Regions from separate parts of the Hoeflea sp. IMCC20628 genome, predicted to be linked through region 2. Evidence: predicted binding sites of a transcription regulator. Region 2 holds the regulator's gene; the other holds the start of a gene.
The links. The regulator LexA, encoded in region 2, represses DNA repair genes until DNA is damaged. The targets are predictions, from matches to a motif close to TGTTCNNNNTGTGTTCNG.

Region 1 (10,986 bases), 750 kb from region 2:
CCGCTTGCCGCGCTCAAACAGCTGATCCTGGACGGTAACAAGCCGGAGGCTGGGGTGAAGACTGCGCAGCAGGGCGCGGCGGCAGCCTTGTTCACGCTGGGCAGCGCGCTCAACCGTGATGGCGCGGAAGAGACCGTTGCCGTCTATCTGCAATTCGCCAGAACGCTTGATCCCGCAAATGCCGAGACACTGGTGATTCTGGGTGGCCTGAAAGAACGACTGGGCAAGGCCGAAGATGCCATCGCGATCTATGAAGCTGTACCGGAAGCCTCGCCGATGCGCCGGGTTTCAGAGCTTCAACTGGGGCTGGCACTTGCCGATCTCGGCCGCAATGGCGAAGCCAAGGACCATCTCAAGGCACTCATTGACTCCGATCCCAAGGATATCCGCAGTTACCTGGCCTATGGCAGCGTTCTGTCTCAGGACAAGGACTATGTCGAAATGGCGCTCACCTATGAGACTGCCATCTCGGTTATCGGCCCGGCGCCGACTCGCAGTGACTGGAACTTGTTTTTCCAGGCCGGAATTGCCAATGAACGGCTCAAGCACTGGCCGAAGGCAGAGGCGCATTTCAAGCGCGCACTGGAACTCTATCCCGAACAGCCGCAGGTGATGAATTATCTGGGCTATTCCTGGATCGACATGAACATCAACCTCGAAGAGGGGATGGACCTGATCCGCGCCGCCGTCGATCTGAGGCCTAATGACGGCTATATCGTCGATTCGCTCGGCTGGGCGCATTTCCGGCTTTCCCAGTATGATGACGCAGTGCGTGAACTGGAGCGCGCTGTCGAACTCAAGCCGGCAGACCCGACAATCAATGATCACCTTGGCGACGCCTATTGGCGCGTCGGGCGTGAGCTGGAGGCCTCGTTTCAGTGGAAACGCGCATTGTCCAATGAACCCGAAGCCGACCTCAAGCCGCAGATCGAACTCAAGCTGAGCGAAGGCTTGCCGGTGCTCGATCCGTCGGTGCCGGCAGCCGACAATGGCGGTTCAAAGGACGGCGCACCGGCGCTGCCGCAATCTGAGGAGGCCGGTAGCGACAAGAAGACCGATCTTGGACCGGTCGAGAATGATCCACGCCGGGCCGGGCTGGGAACACCTGATGATACGACGCGGCCAAGTGATTTGAACCAGCGGCTTTATGCTCACGCTTGAGGCGCCGGCCAAGATCAACCTGGCGCTGCATGTCACCGGGCAGCGTGCCGACGGCTACCATCTGATCGAAAGTCTGGTGGTCTTTACCGATCTCGGCGACCTCGTGTCGGTGGAGCTCTCGGACCGGGACGGGTTTATCCTGGAAGGGCCTGAATCCGGTGCGCTGACGGCGGAGGATACACAGAGCAATCTGGTCGTCCGCGCCCGTGACAGCTTGCGCGCTGCGGCACACCGATCGGGAATGGAAGCAGCACCGGTTCAGATCCGGCTCGACAAACGGCTTCCCGTCGCCTCGGGCATAGGCGGCGGATCAGCCGACGCAGCAGCAACGCTGAAAGCCCTGTGCCGGATCTGGAATTTTGCACCGGAACCGGAAACACTGTCGACGATCGCTCTTGGCCTCGGGGCCGATGTGCCGATGTGCCTGAGCGGACAGCCGCTGATTGCCCGCGGCATCGGCGAAGCGCTGGATCCGGTTAAGCTGGGATTTGCGCTCGACCTGGTGATTGTCAATCCGCGCATCGGCATCTCGACGCCTGCTGTTTTCTCAAAGCTTCAGCGCCGGGACAATACCCCCTTGCCCGCGCCCGAAGGGCTCACCGACAAGCACCGCTTTGTCGAGTGGCTATCGCAAACCCGCAATGATCTGCAGTCGCCGGCGATGCAGCTGGTTCCGGATATCGCGGACTGCCTCTCTGCGGTACGTGACTCTGGCGCGCAGTTTGTCCGGATGTCGGGGTCGGGAGCGAGTTGCTTTGGGCTGTATCAGTCCACAGAGGCTGCACAGGACGCAGCACAGCGATTGCGCGATGAACAACCCAGCTGGTTCATCCAAGCCACGCAGACGCTGTCTCAGGGCTGAACAATCGCGGCGTGTTATGACAGCGCCAGAACCGCCGCCGGGACGATTTCACAATTGAGCCGCTTCATCGCCAGACCACGCCCGAGACTTTCAAGTGAATGGCCTGATTTCGCATTCGCGATCGCCTGACGCTTTGGCATCAGCACCCCATGCTCCAGCGCTGACAGACGGCGGCGCCAGCGCTTGAAAAACGGCAGTCTGTATTCACGCGACGGACGCAATCGTGCGGCCTGCTGCGCCACCGCCATATGCTGTCCCATGTGATCGACCCAGCCGAGAAGCGGGCGTGCGCCCGGTTCAATCAGCAAGAGCCAGTCGCCCCGCGCAGAAGCGACGACATCGCGCAGATCCGGATCTTCAAGAAACCGGCATCCCGCCGCATCGGCCAGCAAGGCAGTGCCGTCGGAAGAGCCCCGATCCAGAATAACCACTTCGGCGACGAGGCCCTCGACGGCACCATGGACAAGCGCTGCCAACGTCACCGCCAGCGCCTTTTCCTGGTCCTTGCATTCAATAAACACGCTGATCATGGCGCCTTCTAATCCATGCACGAACGAGATGCCAGCCAGATGAACACGCAAATCGAACCGGGTTCACGGTGCGCCTCGATATTTTGTTCTTGCTACGTTCTCTTTTTTCAGATAGGAATATAGTCAGTTAACCGGCACCATTCCTTGCCAAGCCGCAGTTTTGTCCCCGCTTCGGGGCGTATGGAGGTCTTATGCCGAGCCTTTCGACGTTGAAACAGACAGCATTCGCCCCCGGCCTGAACGCCGGCGAAGCGGATGCGCATATTGTGGCAAGCGGCATGCGCGTGGCCGATGACCGGATTCGCGGTCGCGGCGCCGGGCTCAACATGTCGGGCCGCTTCGAGATCAGCAACCGTGAGGTTTTTGACGACGGCTGGAGCAGCCTCGAGGATCTGGCGCCGTTCAAGACCGAAGTGCAGATTGAAAAGCCGCGTACCATCATCACCAAGAACCAGTCCCCGGATTTGTCCTTCGACCGTTCCATCAATCCCTATCGCGGTTGCGAGCATGGCTGTGTCTATTGTTTCGCGCGGCCGACCCATGCCTATATGGGACTGTCGGCGGGTGTCGATTTCGAGGCAAAACTGTTTGCCAAACCCGACGCGCCGCGGCTTCTGGAGCGGGAACTGTCGAAACCGGGCTACAAGGTTCAGCCGATCGCCATCGGCACCAACACCGATCCCTACCAGCCGGTCGAAAAGCAGTGGCGAATCACCCGGCAATTGCTCGAGGTGCTGGAAGCGGCCGGACACCCTGTCGGCATCGTCACCAAATCGGCACTGGTGGTGCGCGACATCGACATCCTGTCACGCATGGCCTCGAAGGGCCTTGCCCGGGTGGCGCTGTCGGTGACAACGCTTGACCGCAAGCTGGCACGCACCCTGGAACCACGGGCGTCAACACCGGAGAAGCGGCTGGAGACCATCCGCGCGCTATCGGAGGCCGGCATTCCGGTCTCGGTGATGGCAGCACCGGTTATTCCCGGCCTCAATGACCACGAGATCGAGCGCATTCTCGATTCCGCCAAGGCGGCGGGCGCGGATGCAGCAGGCTATGTCATGCTGCGGTTGCCGATTGAAGTCAGTCCGCTGTTTCGCGACTGGCTGCTGCGGCATTACCCGGATCGCTACCGGCACGTGATGTCGCTGGTCCGCTCGATGCGCGGCGGCAAGGACTATGACGCGGAGTTCGGCACCCGGATGCGCGGAACCGGCCCCTATGCCTGGCAAATTGGCCGCCGTTTCGAGCTGACTGCCAAGCGACTTGGCCTGAACTTGAGAAAATCGCCGTTGCGGATCGATCACTTCGTGCCGCCGCATGGCGAAGGGGTTCAGTTGAGCCTGCTGTAAGCCAACCCCGGCTTTCCGGGCTTCGAGAGAATTTCCGCGCGCATATCCACACGCGCGGCGACAGATCCGGACCGTCCGCCGCCCCATTACAGGGCGGTCCGGCGCCCGCGCGGCATCCCGTCCCCGCCGCCGGGCCTTGCAGAGGATCAGGCGGGTGTGCGAGTTTCGCCGCAATGGCTCGTACCCCGCCTGATTCCCTGTTTCCAGATTACCCGGCGATGCCTGATTATCGCTTTGAGCAGCATGCTGTCCAAAGTGGTTTCGGCATTGTGGCCGGTATCGACGAAGCCGGACGCGGCCCGCTCGCAGGACCTGTTGTCGCTGCGGCTGTGATTCTCGATTTCAACGCTATCCCCGAAGGCCTCAATGATTCGAAGCTGTTAAAACGGGCCACACGTGAACGATTGTATGAAGCGATTCTGGCGTCGTCACAGGTGGCGTTTGCCAGCGCCTCGGCCCGCGAAATCGAGGCGACCGACATCCGCGCGGCGAGCCTGACTGCAATGCGACGGGCGCTTGCCGCGCTGCCAATGAAGGTCGGGTTCGCACTGGTCGATGGCCGCGATGTGCCTCCGGGGCTTGATTGCATGGCCCGGGCGCTGGTCAAGGGGGATTCGCGCTCGCTGTCGATTGCCGCAGCTTCGATCGTTGCAAAAGTCACGCGGGACCGGATGATGACACGCGCGGCGCTGGATCATCCGCTCTACGGATTTGACAGCCACATGGGCTACGGGGCGCCAAAGCATCTCCAGGCCATTGCAGATCACGGCCCCTGCCCGCTGCACCGCATGACCTTCCGGCCGATGCGCAAGGATTGAACCGGTTCCGGTTAACGCTGCAGATGTCTGCAAATTGCCCCCACCAAAAACGAAAAAGGCCGGGAGACGATCCCGGCCTAAATTCTGTTACTCGGTCGATCGGCTCAGTTGAGCCGGGCCTTCAGATCGCCAAGCGAACCCTTGAACAGGTCGCCGGAAACCTTGCTGTCAACTTTCGAGCCAATCAGCTTTTCGGCCGCGACAAGCGCCAGATCAACCGCCGAGGCGCGAACCTCGTTGATTGCATCGGTCTCTGCCTGACTGATTTTCAGTTCAGCCATCGCGGTGCGGCGGCTGATGTATTCTTCGGTCTTGGCCTTGGCGTCTTCGCGCAAGACTGCAGCTTCGCGTTCGGCGGCGCTGAGAATGCTCGCCGCCTCGGTTTCAGCTTCCTTGCGCTTGCGCTGATACTCGGCAAGCAATTGCTGAGCTTCTTCGCGCAGCTTCTTGGCCTGTTCGAGTTCGTTGCGGATCTGGTCGGCGCGCTTGTCCAGCGAACCCGTGATCATCCCGGGAACCTTCACGTAAGCGAGGATACCCAAGAAGATGAGGAGGCCGACTAAAGCAAAGAATGTAGCGTCCATGGTCGAGTCCCCTGCTTATTTGCCGGATGCAGCACGGATCGCGGCTGCGACCTCGGCTTTGGTCACGGAACCGCCCAGAAGATGCTTGACCACATCCGTCGCGGTTTCCTCGGCGATGGTGTCAACGTCCGCCAGAGCCTTGGTCTTGATGGCGGCGATGCTCTTTTCAGCGTCGGCCATCTTGGCGCTCAACCCGGCTTCGGTGGATGCCCGTTCGGCTTCGGCTGCGGCTTTGGCCTTTTCACGCGCCGTCTCCGCAATGGCGGAGGCTTTCTTGCGCGCGTCCGCCAGTTCCTGCTCGTAAGCAGCAATAGCGGCGTCGGCTTCTTCCTTCAGACGATTTGCTTCATCGAGATCCTGTGCGATCCGGTCACGCCGGTGCTCCAGAATGCCGCCAATACGGGGCACAATGACCCTCGACATGAACAGATAGAACAAGCCGAAGGTGATCGCCAGCCATAGCAGCTGCGACGCAAAGGTCGATGAATCGAAGGGCGGAAATACGCCGCTGCCGTGGGCTTCGCCACCAACTGCGCCTGTTTCCGAATGGGTCCCTTCGGTGGGGTTGGACTCGGCATAAGCCGGGGTCACAACAAACATGGTCACCTCCAGATGAAATGCCACGCCGGACATCCGGCGTGGCAAGCCTAAACTCAAATTCGTCGATTAGACGGCGAAAAGGAGAAGAAGGGCGACGAGCAGCGAGAAGATGCCCAGAGCTTCGGTCACGGCAAAGCCGAAAATCAAACGGCCGAACTGGCCGTCAGCTGCCGAAGGATTGCGCAGAGCGCCTGCCAGGTAGCTGCCGAAAATGTTGCCCAGGCCAATGCCCGCGCCGCCCATGCCGAGGCAAGCGATGCCTGCGCCGATGTACTTTGCTGCTTCTGCTTCCATGATAAAACTCCTTTAGAATGGGATGGATGCGATATGGTTGGCGGCAAGCCGCCGGTGATTGGAACCTAGTGGCCGGGATGCAGGGCGTCGTTGAGGTACATGCAAGTCAGCACCGCAAAGACATAGGCCTGTAGGAAGGCAACGAGGAATTCGAGACCGGTGAGCGCGACAGTCATCGCCAGCGGCAGAATGGCTGTACCGACGCCAAGCGCGCCCATGCCGCCAAGCGAGACGACAAAGCCCGCGAACACTTTCAGCGTGATGTGACCGGCGAGCATGTTGGCAAACAGACGCACGGACAGGCTGATCGGGCGCGACAGGAAGGAGATCACTTCGATCATCACCACCAGCGGCATCAGAATGCCGGGTACGCCCTGGGGAACAAACAGGTTGAGGAAGTGCAGACCGTGCTTCCAGAAGCCGTAGACCACCACGGTTCCGACCACCAGCATCGCCAGGGCGAAGGTGACAATCAGGTGACTGGTAATGGTGAAGAAGTAGGGGAACATGCCCAGGAGGTTGGCGACCAGCACGAACATGAACAGCGAAAACACCATCGGGAAGAACCGCATGCCTTGGGCGCCGGCTCCGTCCCGCAGCATCGAAGCCACGAATTCATAGGACATTTCGGAAATCGACTGCAGCCGCGACGGCACAAGTCCGCGATTGGCTGTGGTCAGAAACAAAAACCCTGCGGCGACGGCGACAGTGGCCACCATGAACAGCGAGGAATTGGTGAACGACAGGTCCAGTCCGCCAATCTCGATGGGGACGAGCTTGCTGATCTGGAACTGATGAATCGGATCGTTGGCCAACTGACGCCTCTTTCTCGTTACCCGGTCAACCGGACATTATTTACCGTCGTCTTCCGCGTCCGCCCCGGTTTGGCTGCGCCCCGCCGGAGTGGACTGGGCAACCGCGCCGGTCGAGCGCAGAACATTCAATACCCCGGCGCAAAAGCCGAGCAGCAGAAACACAATCAGTCCCCAGGGCGATGTGCCCAAAAACTGATCGAAAAGATAGCCCAGCAGCGCTCCGACAATCACGCCGGCGATGAACTCGCTCGACAGTTTGACCGCAAGTGCATAACCCTGCGCAGCTTCCTTGTTGGAGCTTGCTTCCGGAACCACCTTTCGGTGAACAAGAAGGTCTGCATCCAGACGCTGACGACGGGCCTCTAGTCTATCCAACCGGCCTTCATCCGTTTCATCACTGGCGCTCGTGTTGTCCGAGCCATCAGTACCGCGCTTTTCAACCATGAACACGCACTCCTGACATGCCAGCGACGACCGAAAAAAGGCCGCTTTGAAGTCGGGCGCAACATAGTTTTAGGTCGGGTTATAGTCAAGGCGCGGAAAGGCATCATCGCGCGGCATTTTTTCTTTTATTTATCAGTCGGTTGGGGTGCGCTTGCCGGGATGCCCTACAGAAGTATCAGAAAATCCCGGACCGCCTGCGTCAGACTCACGCATGTCGCGCGAATCCGGACTGACCGGCCCTAGGACCAGCCGCCGCCATAAGTGATGTAGAAAACATGCAGTCCGATCTGACCGACCTTGCGCATTTTCCGGGCCCACGGCGGGTTCACATAGGTGGCATGATAGTGGGTCGAGGACCCGACTTCAGGCAGCCAGATCTTGCCGGCAGTTGTCGCCAGAGCAATTTCCTCGGCCATATCCCAATGTTTGGGAGACCGGACCCGGTCCTTGATGCCGTCGCAAGCAAATGAGAACTGGCAGCGGTTGCGCCAGGTTTCATTCTGGTAAACCACACCGCAAACCGTTTTGGGATAGGTCGGATTGCGCACGCGGTTGAGAATCACCTGAGCGACGGCGGCCTGACCTTTGACGTTCTCGCCACGGGCTTCGAAATAGATCCCCGCAGCCAGGCAACGCTGCTCGGCGGCTGAGAAAGCCGCGGCGGGCAAGGCGGTCTGCGCCCACTCGTGATCATATTTGCCTATCGGGGGAATGAAGCGTCCGCGGGTGGGTTGTTCACGAAGCACAGAGCTGAACGGCGACTGCTTGGCATAGTCAGGCTTGGGCGGCGCGTAGGCGGTGGCTAGAATGTCGGCGTTGTCGTTGGTCACCAGGCTGGCGAGCATCGCCGGCACCTGTGGTGCATTCTTCTGCTTGCCGGTGGTGTAGAATGCCTTGGCGATCTTGATTTCCTGGCCACGGATGTCCGGCTTGAGGAAGGCCATGGTGTTCTTCATGTCAAGCGAAGGCTGGAACAGATTCGATTGCCGCTCCAGCACGGAGCCTGCGGAAAAATCCTTGGGCGGCTGTACCGGGGTCACAGTAATGACCCGGCCCTTCTTGAGCGACCGGGTGACACGGTCTTCATCAGGGCGGGGATCCGCGGCGCCGATCTTGCCCATGAAGGCAATCTTGTCGCCATTTGGCAGGGTCACACCGGCGCCCGACGCAATAGACGAGGTCAGGATCGGGTCTGCGAACTCAAGCTCTGCTGCCTGGATGGAACCGGCCGGTGAAGCGGTGAGAAAGGTTTTCCAGCGGGCATCGGCCCCCTCGCTGCCGCCCAGCATGGTGGCCATGTCGGCATGCGATGTCATCGATGGGGTGGATAGGAAAGCCGCCAGTCCGAAAACCATGGGCGCTGACAAACGGCCAAGCAGGGAATGGCCTTTGCCGGGCAAACTATGCTTCTGACGCAAAACAACAACTCCGAAACTCGGGAACAGATACACGGTACAGTCTGCGAGAATGGAGCATTAACCTTGATGGAGCGTTAATAACCGGCCCTGAATATGCACCCGGACATCCGTGATGTCCGGGTGGGCTCAAAGGTGTGACCGAAGCGGCTTCGAGCGGGACCCTGTTAGCCGCGCCGCTTTTTCGGTGCCAGTTTTCCTGACTTGGTGGCTCTCAAGGATTTTTTTGGCATCACCGAAGCCCGCTTGGTCTTGCCATCCTTGGGCGCATAGGGATTGGCGCCACTGCGATAGACCACACGCAGCGGAATTCCGGGCATGTCAAAATCCTTGCGCAACGAATTGAGCAAATAGCGGGTGTAGGATTCAGGAACCGCTTCAGGCCGGGTGCAGGAAATCATGAAGCCCGGCGGGCGGGACTTGACCTGGGTCATGTATTTCAGCTTGAGCCGCCGTCCCGACACCGCCGGCGGCGGGTGGTGGCCTTGGGTATGATCAAGCCAACGGTTGAGCTTGGCGGTGGAGATCCGCTTGTTCCAGGTCCTGTGGACCATGCCGATGTTTTCCATCAGCCTGTCCAGCCCGTCACCGGTCTGGCCTGCCACGGTCACAGCACGGATGCCGCGGATTTGCGGCAGAAGACGGTCGGTCATCTCGCGCAATTCGGCGAGCTTTTCCTGGCGGTTTTCGATCAGATCCCATTTGTTGAAGGCAATGATCGGCGCCCGGCCTTCGCGGACAACCAGATCGGCGATCTGCAAATCCTGTTTTTCAAACGGAATGGTCGAATCAAAAACAATCACCACCACTTCGGCAAACCGGATGGCGCGCAGCGCGTCGGCGACCGACAGTTTTTCCAGCTTTTCCTGAACCCGCGCCTTGCGGCGCAGTCCGGCGGTGTCAAAGAGTTTGATCTTGCGGCCCTGCCACTCGAAGTCGACAGCAATGGAATCGCGCGTGATGCCGGCCTCCGGACCGGTCAGCAGCCGCTCCTCACCCAGAAACCGGTTGATCAGCGTCGACTTGCCGGCATTGGGTCGTCCGACAATGGCAACGCGCAGCGGTTTCGACTCGTCATACTCCGGACCTTCATCCTCATCTTCCGCGTCACGCGGCATCGGGATGTCGACATCGGTGATGGCCTCGCCGAGCGGATCGCTCTTTGACGGGAAGCAGCGCTCCTCCCCGAAGGCTTCGACAATGGCGTCGCGCAGATCGATCATGCCGCCGCCATGTTCGGCGGAAATCGGACAGGGTTCGCCAAGGCCCAGACGGTAGGCATCATACATGCCTGATTCTGAGCCCTTGGATTCGGCCTTGTTGGCGACCAGAATCACCGGCTTGCCGCGTTTTCTCAAGATATCAGCCAGCAATTCATCGGCCGGGGTCAACCCGGACTTGGCGTCGATCAGAAACAACGCGCCGTCAGCCTCGTCCATCGCCAACTCGCTTTGGGCGCGCATGCGGCCTTCAAGCGTATCAGGTCCGGCGACTTCAAGACCAGCCGTATCGATCATGCGAAAGCGCAGGTCGACAAGCTTGGCATCGCCGGGCCGGCGGTCGCGGGTCACGCCCGGCGTATCGTCGACAAGCGCCAGCTTGCGGCCGGCCAGCCGGTTGAACAGCGTGGATTTGCCGACATTGGGGCGTCCGACAATAGCCAGTGTAATACTCATGGATGGTCCTTGCCCGAAGGCCTAGAGCGCCGTGCGTTCAATTGGACGCACAAAGGACGCTCTATCTATTTGCGTCTAGAGCATCCTGCATCAAGCGATACCGCTGGATCAAGGATGCGCTGGTCATTGTCCCTAGCGCGCCAGCGATCAGGATGCGCCACCCTGCGCGGCGATCATGTCGAGCATGAGGCCGGCACGGGTCTTGATGCCGTTGGGCGTTTCGCTGTCCACAGCGATATCGCCAAACCACTGTGACGCCTGTTTGAGTTCGCCAGCCTTGAAGGCGGCAATCCCCAGAGCCTCACGGGCGGAGTGACGGGCCGGATTTCCCGGAACAGCCAGAACTTCGACCTCTGCCGACACATCGGCATAGCTGCCAGTGTCAATCAGCAGATAGGCTGCACGCAGGCGCGCCGCGTCCCTGATGGCGACAGGTTG
Region 2 (10,986 bases):
AATTCGGGAAGCGGACTAGCGTCAAGGCTCTCTGCAAACGTCTGTTTCGGCCCGGAAGCTGTGCGTAGTCGAATTCCCGTCGCCACCACCTCACCTATTCAGCACCCTCACTCTTCATTTCCCCGCAGCTTTGGTCTAAAGGGTCGGTGGAGAGGTTTGCGAGGTTGGCTTTTGGCTGGCGCGCGGCCGTAATGACAATGCTGCGGGAGCTTTGATGCTTGATATTTTGCGCAAGGGCGCCCAGGGCTGGGTTGCCAAATTTCTTCTGGTTCTTCTGGTCGCCTCGTTCGGCGTGTGGGGCATATCCGGTTCGATCCTGAATGCCGGTAGCGATGCGGTGATCACGGTGGGCGACACGGTGGTGAGCCCCAACGAGTTCCGGCTTGCCTATGATCGTCAGGTCGCAGTTGTCGGCCGACAGATCGGCCAGCGGCTGACCACCGAGCAGGCGCGCGCCTTTGGTGTCGAGAATCAGGTCTATTCGCAGCTGATCGCCGGCGCCCTGCTCGATGAACAGGCACGCAAGATGAATCTGGGACTGTCGGACGAGCGGCTGGCGTCACTGATTGCCGAAGACCCGGCGTTTCACGATTTCAACGGCCGCTTTGACCGCAACAATTTTCAAAGCGTGCTGCGTTCGGTCGGGATGAGCGAAGAAGACTATCTGAAGAACCGCAGCCAGGTGGCTGTCCGGACCCAGATCGTCGAAGCCATTTCCGACGGATTCAAGGCCCCCGATACCATGATCAAGGTTTTGGCGCAGTATGAGGCCGAAAGCCGCGACGTGAATTATCTGTTGCTGACCAAGGCCAATATCGACCCGATTGCCACACCGGACGATGCGGTGCTGAAAAGCTGGTTTGAAGACAACAAGGCCAAATATGCGGCGCCCGAATTCCGCAAGATCAATTATGTACGGCTGCTGAGCGAGGATATTTCCGACCCGGCGGCAATCACCGCCGAGGCGGCAAAGGCCGACTACGAAGCCCGCAAGGACCGTTATACCACGGCCGAAACCCGGACCATAGACCAGCTGGTGTTTGCCGACCGTGCGGCGGCCGATGCGGCGGCAGCGGAACTGGCGTCGGGCAAGAGCTTTGACGAACTGGTGACAGCCCAAAACCGCAGTGCTGCGGATGTGCGGATCGGATCGTTCAGCAAGGCCAGCCTTCCGGATCAATCAATGGCCGACGCGGTCTATGCCGTGACGGAAGCCGGTGGGACCACGCCGGTGATTGACGGCCAGTTTGGCCCGGTGATTCTGAGAGTTGCCGAAATCACCCCGGAAACGTCGAAGAGTTTTGCCGAGGTCGAAGCCGAAATCCGCCAGGAGCTTGCGCTGGCAGAAGCTTCACAGGTGCTGCTTGATGTGCACGATGCCTATGAAGACGCCCGCGCCGGCGGCATGACGCTTGCCGAAGCCGCCGCCCAGCAAAAGCTCACCCCGGTGACGATCGAGGCGGTTGACCGCAGCGGTCAGACTCCCGATGGCAAAGTGTTGAGCGATATCCCTGAATCCAATGCACTGCTGCAGGCAGCGTTCGAAGCCGGTATCGAGGTGGAAACACCGCCGCTCAACATCGGCTCCGACGGCTTCGTCTGGTTCGAAGTGGCCGACATCACCGAAGCCCGCGACCGGACACTCGATGAAGTGCGCGAGCAGGCAGTCGCCGACTGGACTGCGGAGAAAACCATCGAAGCCCTGGGCGTCAAGGCGACCGAGCTGAAGGAGCGCGTGGCCAAGGGCGCTGAGCTGTCCGCGATCGCAGAAGAGCTGTCCGTGGCGGTGGAGACCAAATACGGGCTCAACCGGCGCGGCGCTGATGCGGTGTTTGGCGATGCGGCTGTGGCCTCTGCCTTCTCCGGTCCGTCCGGTCTTGTCGAAGTGGCCAAGGATGCTTCGGGCGAAAACCAGATCCTGCTCAAGGTGACCTCGGTCAATGTTGCTGCGGCGACCACGGCCGGTTCGGTGTCGGATCAGCAACGGGCCCAGGTTTCGCAGCAGATGGCCGACGATATTCTCGACCAGATGGTGGCGCGGCTGCAGGCCGATTACGGCGTGTCGATCAACCGCGAATTGGCTGACCTGGCGCTGGCGTTTTAAGGATCTGACAGGTAACGGAGCCGATCACCATGGCTGATCTCAAGTCATTCATCGCCAAAGTGGCCAATGCCGAACCGCTGAACCGGGATGAGGCCCGCGCCGCCTTTGGCGTGATGATGTCGGGTGACGCCACACCGTCGCAAATCGGCGGCTTCCTGATGGCGCTCAGGGTGCGCGGCGAAAGCGTCGACGAGATTTATGGCGCCGTCAGCGTGATGCGCGACAAGATGCTGCCGGTCAAGGCGCCGGCAGACGCCATCGACATTGTCGGCACAGGCGGCGACGCGTCGGGCACCTACAATGTCTCGACCACAGCAGCGTTCATTGTCGCCGGCACGGGCGTCAAGGTTGCCAAACACGGCAACCGGGCGCTGTCGTCGAAGTCAGGCACGGCGGATGCACTGTCTGCGCTGGGGATCTCGCTGGAGCTTGATCCGAAAGGCATTGCTGCCTGCATCGATCAGGCCGGTGTCGGCTTCATGTTTGCACCGGCGCATCATTCGGCGATGCGCCATGTCGGCCCAAGCCGGGTCGAGCTTGGCACCCGCACGATTTTCAACCTTCTAGGACCGCTCTCCAATCCGGCCGGCGTCAAGAAGCAGTTGCTCGGGGTGTTCTCGCCCTACTGGCTCGACCCGTTGGCGCAGGTGTTGCGCGATCTCGGATCGGAGGCCGTCTGGGTGGTGCATGGCGACGGGCTCGACGAGATGACCACGACGGGTGTGACCCAGGTGGTGGCCCTGGAAAACGGCAAGATTCGCAATTTTGAAATGACGCCGGAAGACCTGGGCTTGGCACGGGTTTCGCTCGACCTGCTCAAGGGCGGTGATGGCGTGCACAATGCGGCGGCGCTGAAACGGCTGCTCGAGGGCGAAATCAGCGCCTACCGCGACATCTCTGTGCTCAACGCCGCCGGAGCGCTGGTGGTGGCGGGCAAGGCCGAGACGATGCCCGAAGCGATCAGCATGGCCGTCGCCTCCATCGACAGCGGCGCAGCGCTTGGAACTCTCGACAAGCTGATCAGCGTGTCGCATGCCCATGCGCCTGCGCCAAAGGCGGGATGAGGCGATGAGCGATATCCTGACCCGGATCGAAGCCTACAAGCGCGACGAGATTGCCGCCGCCAAGACGGCTAACCCGCTGGCTGAGCTCAAGGCGGGGGCGCGCGACATGGAAGCCCCACGCGGCTTTGTTGCAGCGCTTGAGGCCAAGCACCGTGCCGGCGGCTTTGCACTTATTGCCGAGATCAAGAAGGCCAGCCCATCCAAAGGCCTGATCCGTGCTGATTTCGATCCGCCGTCGCTGGCCAAGGCCTATGCGGCCGGAGGTGCAGCGTGTCTGTCAGTGCTGACCGACGCTCCGTCGTTTCAGGGCGCACCGGAGTTCTTGACGGCTGCCCGCGACGCCTGCGCCCTGCCCGCGCTGCGCAAGGATTTCATGTTCGACCCCTACCAGGTGCACGAGGCGCGTGCCTGGGGCGCCGACGCGATCCTGATCATCATGGCCTGCCTGAGCGATGACGACGCAAGGCGGCTCGAAGATGAAGCCCACGGGCTTGGCATGGCGGCGCTGATCGAGGTGCATGACGAGGCAGAGATGGAGCGGGCATTGAAGCTCGGCAGCCGGCTGATTGGCGTCAACAACCGCAATTTGCGCACTTTCGAGGTATCGCTGACGGTCTCCGAGCGGCTGGCGGCGATGGTGCCTGACGACCGCATTCTGGTGGGCGAAAGCGGCATCGGTTCGTTTGCCGACTGCGAACGGCTGTCCAGAAGCGGGATTTCGACATTTCTGGTCGGAGAAAGCCTGATGCGCCAGCAAGACGTTGCAGCGGCGACGACGGCCTTGCTCACCGGCAGCACCACGGAAGCGGCACACTGAGATGGCGGATGATAGCGGTCCACGGCTGACACATCTGGCGGAAGACGGATCGGCGACCATGGTCGATGTCGGCGACAAGGCCGACACGGTGCGGGTTGCCGAGGCCGAGGGCTTTGTGCGGATGAAGCCCGAGACGCTGGCGCTTATTCTTGCCGGCGACATGAAAAAGGGTGACGTCATCGGGGCGGCCAGAATTGCCGGGATCATGGCGGCCAAGCAGACCGCCAACCTCATTCCGCTGTGCCATCCGCTGGCGTTGACCAAGGTGAGCGTCGACATAAAGGCCGATGAGGCCCTGCCCGGCTTGCGGGTTCAGGCGCTGGCCAAGCTCACCGGCAAGACCGGTGTCGAGATGGAAGCGCTGACCGCCGTGTCGGTGACCTGCCTGACGATATATGACATGGCCAAGGCGGTTGACCGGGGCATGGAGATCGGCAGCATCCGGGTGCTGGCCAAATCCGGCGGCAAATCCGGCGACTGGACTGCGCAGACGAAGGGATAGTTCCAATGGCATTGATGCCGGTTGACGAAGCGCTCGCTCGGATACTCGAGACTGCGGCGCCTGCAAGCGAACCGGAGATGCTGCCGCTGGCAGAGGCATCCGGGCGGGTGCTTGCCCGTGACCTCAAGGCGTTGCGGACCCACCCTCCCTTCGCTGCCTCCGCCATGGACGGTTATGCAGTGCGGGCCAGCGAGGCGAGCGCCGGAGCCATTCTGACGTTGCAGGGCGAATCTGCTGCCGGTCATGGATTTGACGGCGCATTGGCCCCGGGATCTGTGATTCGCATCTTTACCGGCGCGCCGGTGCCCGAAGGCCCGGACGCCATCGTCATTCAGGAACATGCCGAAAGGCTCGAGGACGGATCCGTCCGGATCAACGAGGCGCCGGTCGCGGGCCGTTTCATCCGCGATGCAGGCAATGATTTCGAGACCGGCAAGATCGGCCTTGCAGCCGGACGGCTGCTCGATGCCGGCGCCATCACCTTTGCCGCAGCGATGAACCACGCATCGTTGCCTGTGACGCGCAAACCCCGGGTCGCCATTCTCGCCACCGGTGACGAATTGCGCCTGCCCGGCCAGGCGCTCGGCCCGGATCAGATCATCGCATCCAACACCTTTGGCGTCGCAGCCCTGGCGCGTGAGGCCGGGGCTGACATCATTGATCTGGGCATTGCGGCTGACCGCATGGAGGCGCTTGATTCGGCAATTGATTCGGCACTGGCGCAGGGCGCGGACGTGCTGGTGACCATTGGCGGTGCTTCGGTGGGCGATCATGACCTGGTACAAAAGGCGCTGACCGGGCGCGGCATGGCACTGGATTTCTGGCGTATCGCCATGCGCCCCGGCAAGCCGCTGATGTCGGGCAATCTCGGCCCTATGCGGGTGCTGGGCTTGCCTGGCAATCCGGCCTCAAGCCTGGTGTGCGCGCATCTGTTTCTCGAGCCGCTGGTGACCAGGCTTGGCGGCCGTCCGGATCCGGACCGGATGAAAAAAGCCATACTGACCAAGGACATGCCGGAGAATGACCAGCGTCAGGACTATATCCGAAGTGACCTTGCCACCGGACCGAATGGACAATTGACCGCAACTCCGGCGGCTCACCAGGATTCATCGCTGATCAAGGTGTTCGCAGACGCACGCTGCCTGATTATAAGGCCGCCTTTCGCATTACCTGCAAAAGCCGGTTCTACTTGCGACGTGCTCGTTTTGCGCCCCTGATGTTCTTTCATTGTTTCTTTAGCCCTTGCGGAACACATATGGAACATGCTAGCTGAGTTCTGGTTTTGTTTCACGCTCGACCAGCGAGCCGGCCACCGGGGTAAATCGACAATGTTGACGCGCAAACAGCACGAGCTTCTTCTCTTCATTCACGAACGGATGAAAGAAAGCGGCATCCCGCCTTCGTTCGACGAAATGAAGGATGCACTCAACCTGGCGTCCAAATCCGGCATTCACCGGCTGATCACGGCGCTGGAAGAACGCGGCTTCATCCGCCGGCTGCCAAACCGGGCGCGCGCGCTTGAGGTGATCAAACTGCCCGACAGCTACCAGGCCAATCTGCAGCCCCGGCGCGGCTTCTCGCCCAGCGTCATCGAGGGCAGCCTTGGCAAGACGCCGGAGCCAACCCGCCGCGCCACGGCCGCCAATGACGAGGCCTCGCAGGTGGCCGAAGTGCCGATGATGGGCCGGATTGCTGCCGGTGTTCCGATTTCGGCGATCCAGAACATCACCCACACCATCACCGTGCCGGTGGAGATGATCGGACCCGGTGATCACTACGCGCTCGAGGTCAAAGGCGATTCGATGATCGAGGCCGGGATTTTCGACGGCGACACCGTGGTGATCCGCAACGTGTCGACCGCAAGCCCCGGTGACATTGTCGTGGCCCTGGTCGATGACGAGGAAGCCACGCTGAAGCGGTTCCGCCGCAAGGGCGCCTCGATTGCGCTTGAAGCGGCCAACCCGGCCTATGAGACCCGCATTTTCGGTCCCGACCGGATCAAGGTGCAGGGCAAGCTTGTCGGCCTGATCCGGCGCTATCACTGACCCGATCTGCAAGCATGTGGCTGACCGGGCGATCCGGTCGGCCTGACGCCTTCAAGTTGTTGTGACGTCGCAACGGACACGGGTGAAGCGCAACTGGCCGATGCTATTGCATGTCGGCATCGCAAGACCGCTGCGCGCTCTCGCGCGACCCGCGGTGACTCCCCTTCAATCAGGCAGATCATAGCTTCGGGTTCGCCAGTCGTAATAGCGCTGGATCGTCCAGGGGCGGACGATACCTTGCAGCGCCGTCCTGATCCTGAATTCCGGCCTTTTCATTGTTTTCCCGACCCTGCCTCCACCCGACAGATCTTCTGACTGATCCTCTGCCGCGGCTGATGGCCTGGCCAGAATGGTGAGCGTCATAGCCCCGCTGCGGCGCAGGCTGCGCGAGGTGACGAGCACCGCGCCCGAGCGGCAGGTCCGCATATGGACAGGTATTGCCACCACCACGACGTCCGCCCGGTCGCAAGCTGCGCCGATCAGTGCCGCCTGATTGATGGCGATCAGCCTTGCCTGGTGATGCATGGCGGCGCAGATACCACGCCCGGCGCAATGGAACCGAGACGGGGCGCCTACGGCTGCGGCCAGCAAGCCATCGAGCAGTTTGACCTTTTCAACATCGTCAGCTGCGGCTTGAGGATAGTTCGCCGGCGGCAAATGCGGCGGCGACCGCAAGGCAGCCTGCCATTGCTCAAACACGAAAGCCGAAGGGCGCGCGGCATTGCTGGCCAAGGTCTCCGGCCCGACCAGCGCGACCAGCTTCCCATCCTCGCTGATCAGGATATCGGGACCCGGCCGTGCGAGCGGCGGCAGCGCCAAGGCGATACCCAGAGCGATCAAGACCGCACCCGACAGATGCAGCCAGCTTCTGAGAAACACAAGAAAGACAAGCCCGGCACCGGCAGTGGCGGTGGCGGCGAGCGGGATCTGGCCGACGGTGATATTGCCGCCAAGACTGTCGACATAATTGGCCATCGCGATGACACCTTCGATGCCACGTCCCATGAGTTGCAGCGGCATGGCATCAAGGCCGAACGGCATCAGCAACATCGCGGCCAGCCCCGCAGGCATCACCACCAAGGTCACCAGCGGCATTGCCAGCAGATTGGCCAGAAGCCCATGGCCGGCTACCCGGTGAAAATGGTGCGCGGAAAACAGCCCGGTGGCCACTCCCGCGACCAGCGAGGTGATGGCCAGGCCCAGCATGAGTCTGGCCAGAGCAACGAACCAGCGAACAGGCATCGACCCGCCAAGCAAGCCGGGCGCAGAGACCGGCCGGTCGCGGGCGCGGCCTGCAAAGACGGCATAGGCCGCTATCAGCGCGGCGGTGGCTGCAAATGACATCTGAAATCCTGGACCGACCACTGCGGACGGCGTCAGCACGATGATGACAATTGCCGAAAGGGCGACATTGCGCATGGTCAGCGCGCTGCGATCAGCCAGCACGGCAATCAGCATGACGGCCAGCATCACCCAGGCGCGCTGTGTCGCGACGCTGCCGCCGGAAATCAGCAGATAGGCCGTGGCCGTCAGCAGCGCGCCGATGGCTGCGATCTTCTTGACCGGGAACGCTTCAACCAGCGTTGGAAACAGCGCCAGGCCTTTTCTCAGTCCGATGTAGAGCGTGCCGGCGGCGAGCGCCATGTGCAGGCCGGAGATCGCCAGAATATGGGCCAGACCCGTGGCCCTGAGCGCATCCTGTGTCGCCTTGGAAATGCCGCGCCGGTCCGAGACAGCAAGGGCTGCCGCGACCCCGCCCGGATCGCCCGGCAGCACGGTGCGAATCCGCATCGAAATCTGTTCGCGTACCGTTCTCAACCGAAGCTTGAGGAGGTGCACCAGACCGGTTTGCCGCAGCGTCGGTGCGGCGGTCTCTGGTGTGCTGTAAAAAAAACCATGCGCCCCGATCCCGTCGACAAAGGCCTTGAATGCAAAATCATAACCGCCCGGCATCACCGGACCGGAGGGCGAGGACAGGCGCGCCCGGCCGGAAATCAAGGCTCCGACCGGCACCGGCTGGTGCGGTGCGCGCGCGACAACCCGGACCCGCGCCGGCGGACGGCGGATTTCCGGATCCGCTGTCGAAACCAGATCGATCAAATACCAGACCCTGCCCTGACCATCGAATTCACGTGCGTCAACCCGTCCGTCAATCCGGGTTGTCACATCCGAATCGAGCAGAACAGCGCCGCGCTGCTGCTCGATGCCCGCAGCAAGGGCACCGGCTAACAATGCCGCCAAAAATGTTGCGCAACGGGCTGCAGCAATGTGGTTTTGCCGCGACAGCGCTGCCAACAACAGCGCAATCAGCATCCCTGCCCCCACAATGAACAGGTCGGGATCAGTGGGGCTCATATAGAATAACCCGGCACCACCGCCCATGGCCACCGGCAGGAACAGAAACGCCAGTCCGCAATCGCGCTCACGGCTGGCAGCCTGCGAAAGTGCACCCCGGAGCCGCTGCGGGGCCGCCCTGACCGCCGAGCGTCCCAACGGGGTCAGGCGATGCGGCTCTGGCAGGGATACAAGCGCAGGGGCGGCATCGGCACGCATCTGCGCGGGGCGGAGCGGCCTGTCAGCCCCATCCATGTGGTGGTTCAGCCCCATGCGTGTTGCCTGCTTCATGCACGCCTCGCTTGAAGCATTCAAGACTACACCCGGCGCCTGAGTAAATGCCACCCTAAATGGCAGCAACGGCTGCGCACGCCTTGCGCCCGGCGCCGCCGGCCTGTTGGATTTCACAAGATTTTTCGCGCATTTCCAATATCTTATCGCAGCGCGCTAAAAGTCGATCCCAAGCATCATATTTCAATTTTGCGATGTGGAAATTAGCCTTCCGCATAGCTTGGCAGGGTGAGGGAAATCATATAGCTAACCCATGACGGTCATCCAAGGTCGCGGCTATGCGCTGCGGACCTGCATTTGTGGAAGGACATGCCATGGCAGACAGACAAGCAAAACTCAGTGTGGACGGCAAAGAGGTCGACCTAACGGTCAAGACCGGGACCATCGGTCCTGATGTCATCGATATCGGCACGCTTTACAAGAATACCGGAGCGTTCACCTATGATCCGGGCTTCACCTCCACGGCTTCGTGTGAGTCCAAGATCACCTATATCGATGGTGATGAAGGGGTGTTGTTGCATCGCGGCTACCCGATCGAACAACTGGCTGAGCACGGAGATTTTCTCGAGGTCTGCTATCTGCTGCTTTATGGCGAACTGCCGACGGCGACGCAGAAGACTGATTTCGACTACCGGGTGACGCGCCACACCATGGTGCATGAGCAGATGAGCCGGTTCTTCACCGGATTCCGCCGCGACGCCCACCCGATGGCCGTCATGTGCGGCTGCGTTGGCGCGCTGTCAGCGTTCTATCACGATTCAACCGACATCACCGATCCGCATCAGCGCATGGTCGCTTCGATGCGCATGATCGCCAAGATGCCGACGATCGCGGCGATGGCCTACAAGTACCATATCGGCCAGCCGTTCGTGTACCCGACCAACAATCTCGATTATGCCTCGAACTTCCTGCGCATGTGCTTTGCAGTGCCGTGTGAAGATTACGAGGTCAATCCGGTGTTGGCCCGCGCCATGGACCGCATCTTCATCCTGCATGCCGATCACGAACAGAACGCCTCGACCTCGACCGTGCGTCTTGCCGGATCGTCCGGCGCAAATCCGTTTGCCTGCATTGCAGCCGGCATTGCCTGCCTCTGGGGTCCTGCGCATGGCGGCGCCAACGAAGCCGCGCTCAACATGCTCGCGGAAATCGGCAGCGTCGACAAAATCCCTGAATTCGTCGCCCGGGCCAAGGACAAGAACGATCCTTTCCGGCTGATGGGCTTTGGTCACCGGGTCTACAAGAACTACGACCCGCGCGCCAAGATCATGCAGAAGACCTGCCATGAAGTGCTCAGCGAGCTCGGCATCAAGGACGATCCGCTGCTCGAAGTGGCGATGGAACTCGAGCGGATTGCGCTGACCGATCCCTACTTCATCGAGAAGAAGCTCTATCCGAACATCGACTTCTATTCGGGCATCACGCTGAAGGCACTGGGGTTCCCGACCACCATGTTCACCGTGCTGTTCGCTCTCGCCCGCACCGTCGGCTGGATTGCCCAGTGGAGCGAAATGATCGAAGATCCGGGCCAGCGCATCGGCCGTCCCCGCCAGCTCTATATCGGCGAACCGTCGCGCGATTATATACCGGTGTCCAAACGCTGAAGCGATTTGGCTTCAACTTCGAAAAAGGCGCCTTCGGGCGCCTTTTTTCATGCCCGAGCCTCAGTCCGCTGATCAGCGGCCGATGACTGAAAGCAATGTTTTGGCAGCGAGTTCCGAGGCGGGTTGGCCGGTTCGCATGCGTGACCAGATCAGGTCAAAATCCTCAAGCGCGGCGGCGCGATAGAGTGTGTCCCCGGCCAGTTGATCGGCCATGATCGCCAGACG

Region 1: the regulator LexA is predicted to act here: its motif matches at 2,638-2,655, upstream of IMCC20628_RS14065 (glycosyl transferase).

What each region holds. Positions count from the first base shown of each region.
Region 1 covers NZ_CP011479.1:2,951,656-2,962,641, forward strand. Annotated here, with positions in the region: gene IMCC20628_RS14055 (tetratricopeptide repeat protein) at 1-1,161, shown strand, start outside; gene IMCC20628_RS14060 (4-(cytidine 5'-diphospho)-2-C-methyl-D-erythritol kinase) at 1,148-2,023, shown strand; gene IMCC20628_RS14065 (glycosyl transferase) at 2,038-2,553, opposite strand; gene IMCC20628_RS14070 (PA0069 family radical SAM protein) at 2,745-3,902, shown strand; gene IMCC20628_RS14075 (ribonuclease HII) at 4,076-4,720, shown strand; gene IMCC20628_RS14080 (F0F1 ATP synthase subunit B) at 4,825-5,304, opposite strand; gene IMCC20628_RS14085 (F0F1 ATP synthase subunit B) at 5,320-5,904, opposite strand; gene IMCC20628_RS14090 (F0F1 ATP synthase subunit C) at 5,971-6,198, opposite strand; gene IMCC20628_RS14095 (F0F1 ATP synthase subunit A) at 6,264-7,013, opposite strand; gene IMCC20628_RS14100 (AtpZ/AtpI family protein) at 7,050-7,457, opposite strand; gene IMCC20628_RS14105 (cell wall hydrolase) at 7,697-8,812, opposite strand; gene der (ribosome biogenesis GTPase Der) at 9,040-10,548, opposite strand; gene IMCC20628_RS14115 (tetratricopeptide repeat protein) at 10,696-10,986, opposite strand, start outside.
Region 2 covers NZ_CP011479.1:2,199,421-2,210,406, forward strand. Annotated here, with positions in the region: gene IMCC20628_RS10395 (peptidylprolyl isomerase) at 215-2,104, shown strand; gene trpD (anthranilate phosphoribosyltransferase) at 2,134-3,168, shown strand; gene trpC (indole-3-glycerol phosphate synthase TrpC) at 3,173-3,985, shown strand; gene moaC (cyclic pyranopterin monophosphate synthase MoaC) at 3,987-4,487, shown strand; gene glp (gephyrin-like molybdotransferase Glp) at 4,493-5,704, shown strand; gene lexA (transcriptional repressor LexA) at 5,816-6,532, shown strand; gene IMCC20628_RS10425 (ComEC/Rec2 family competence protein) at 6,698-9,157, opposite strand; gene gltA (citrate synthase) at 9,472-10,761, shown strand; gene lpxB (lipid-A-disaccharide synthase) at 10,834-10,986, opposite strand, start outside.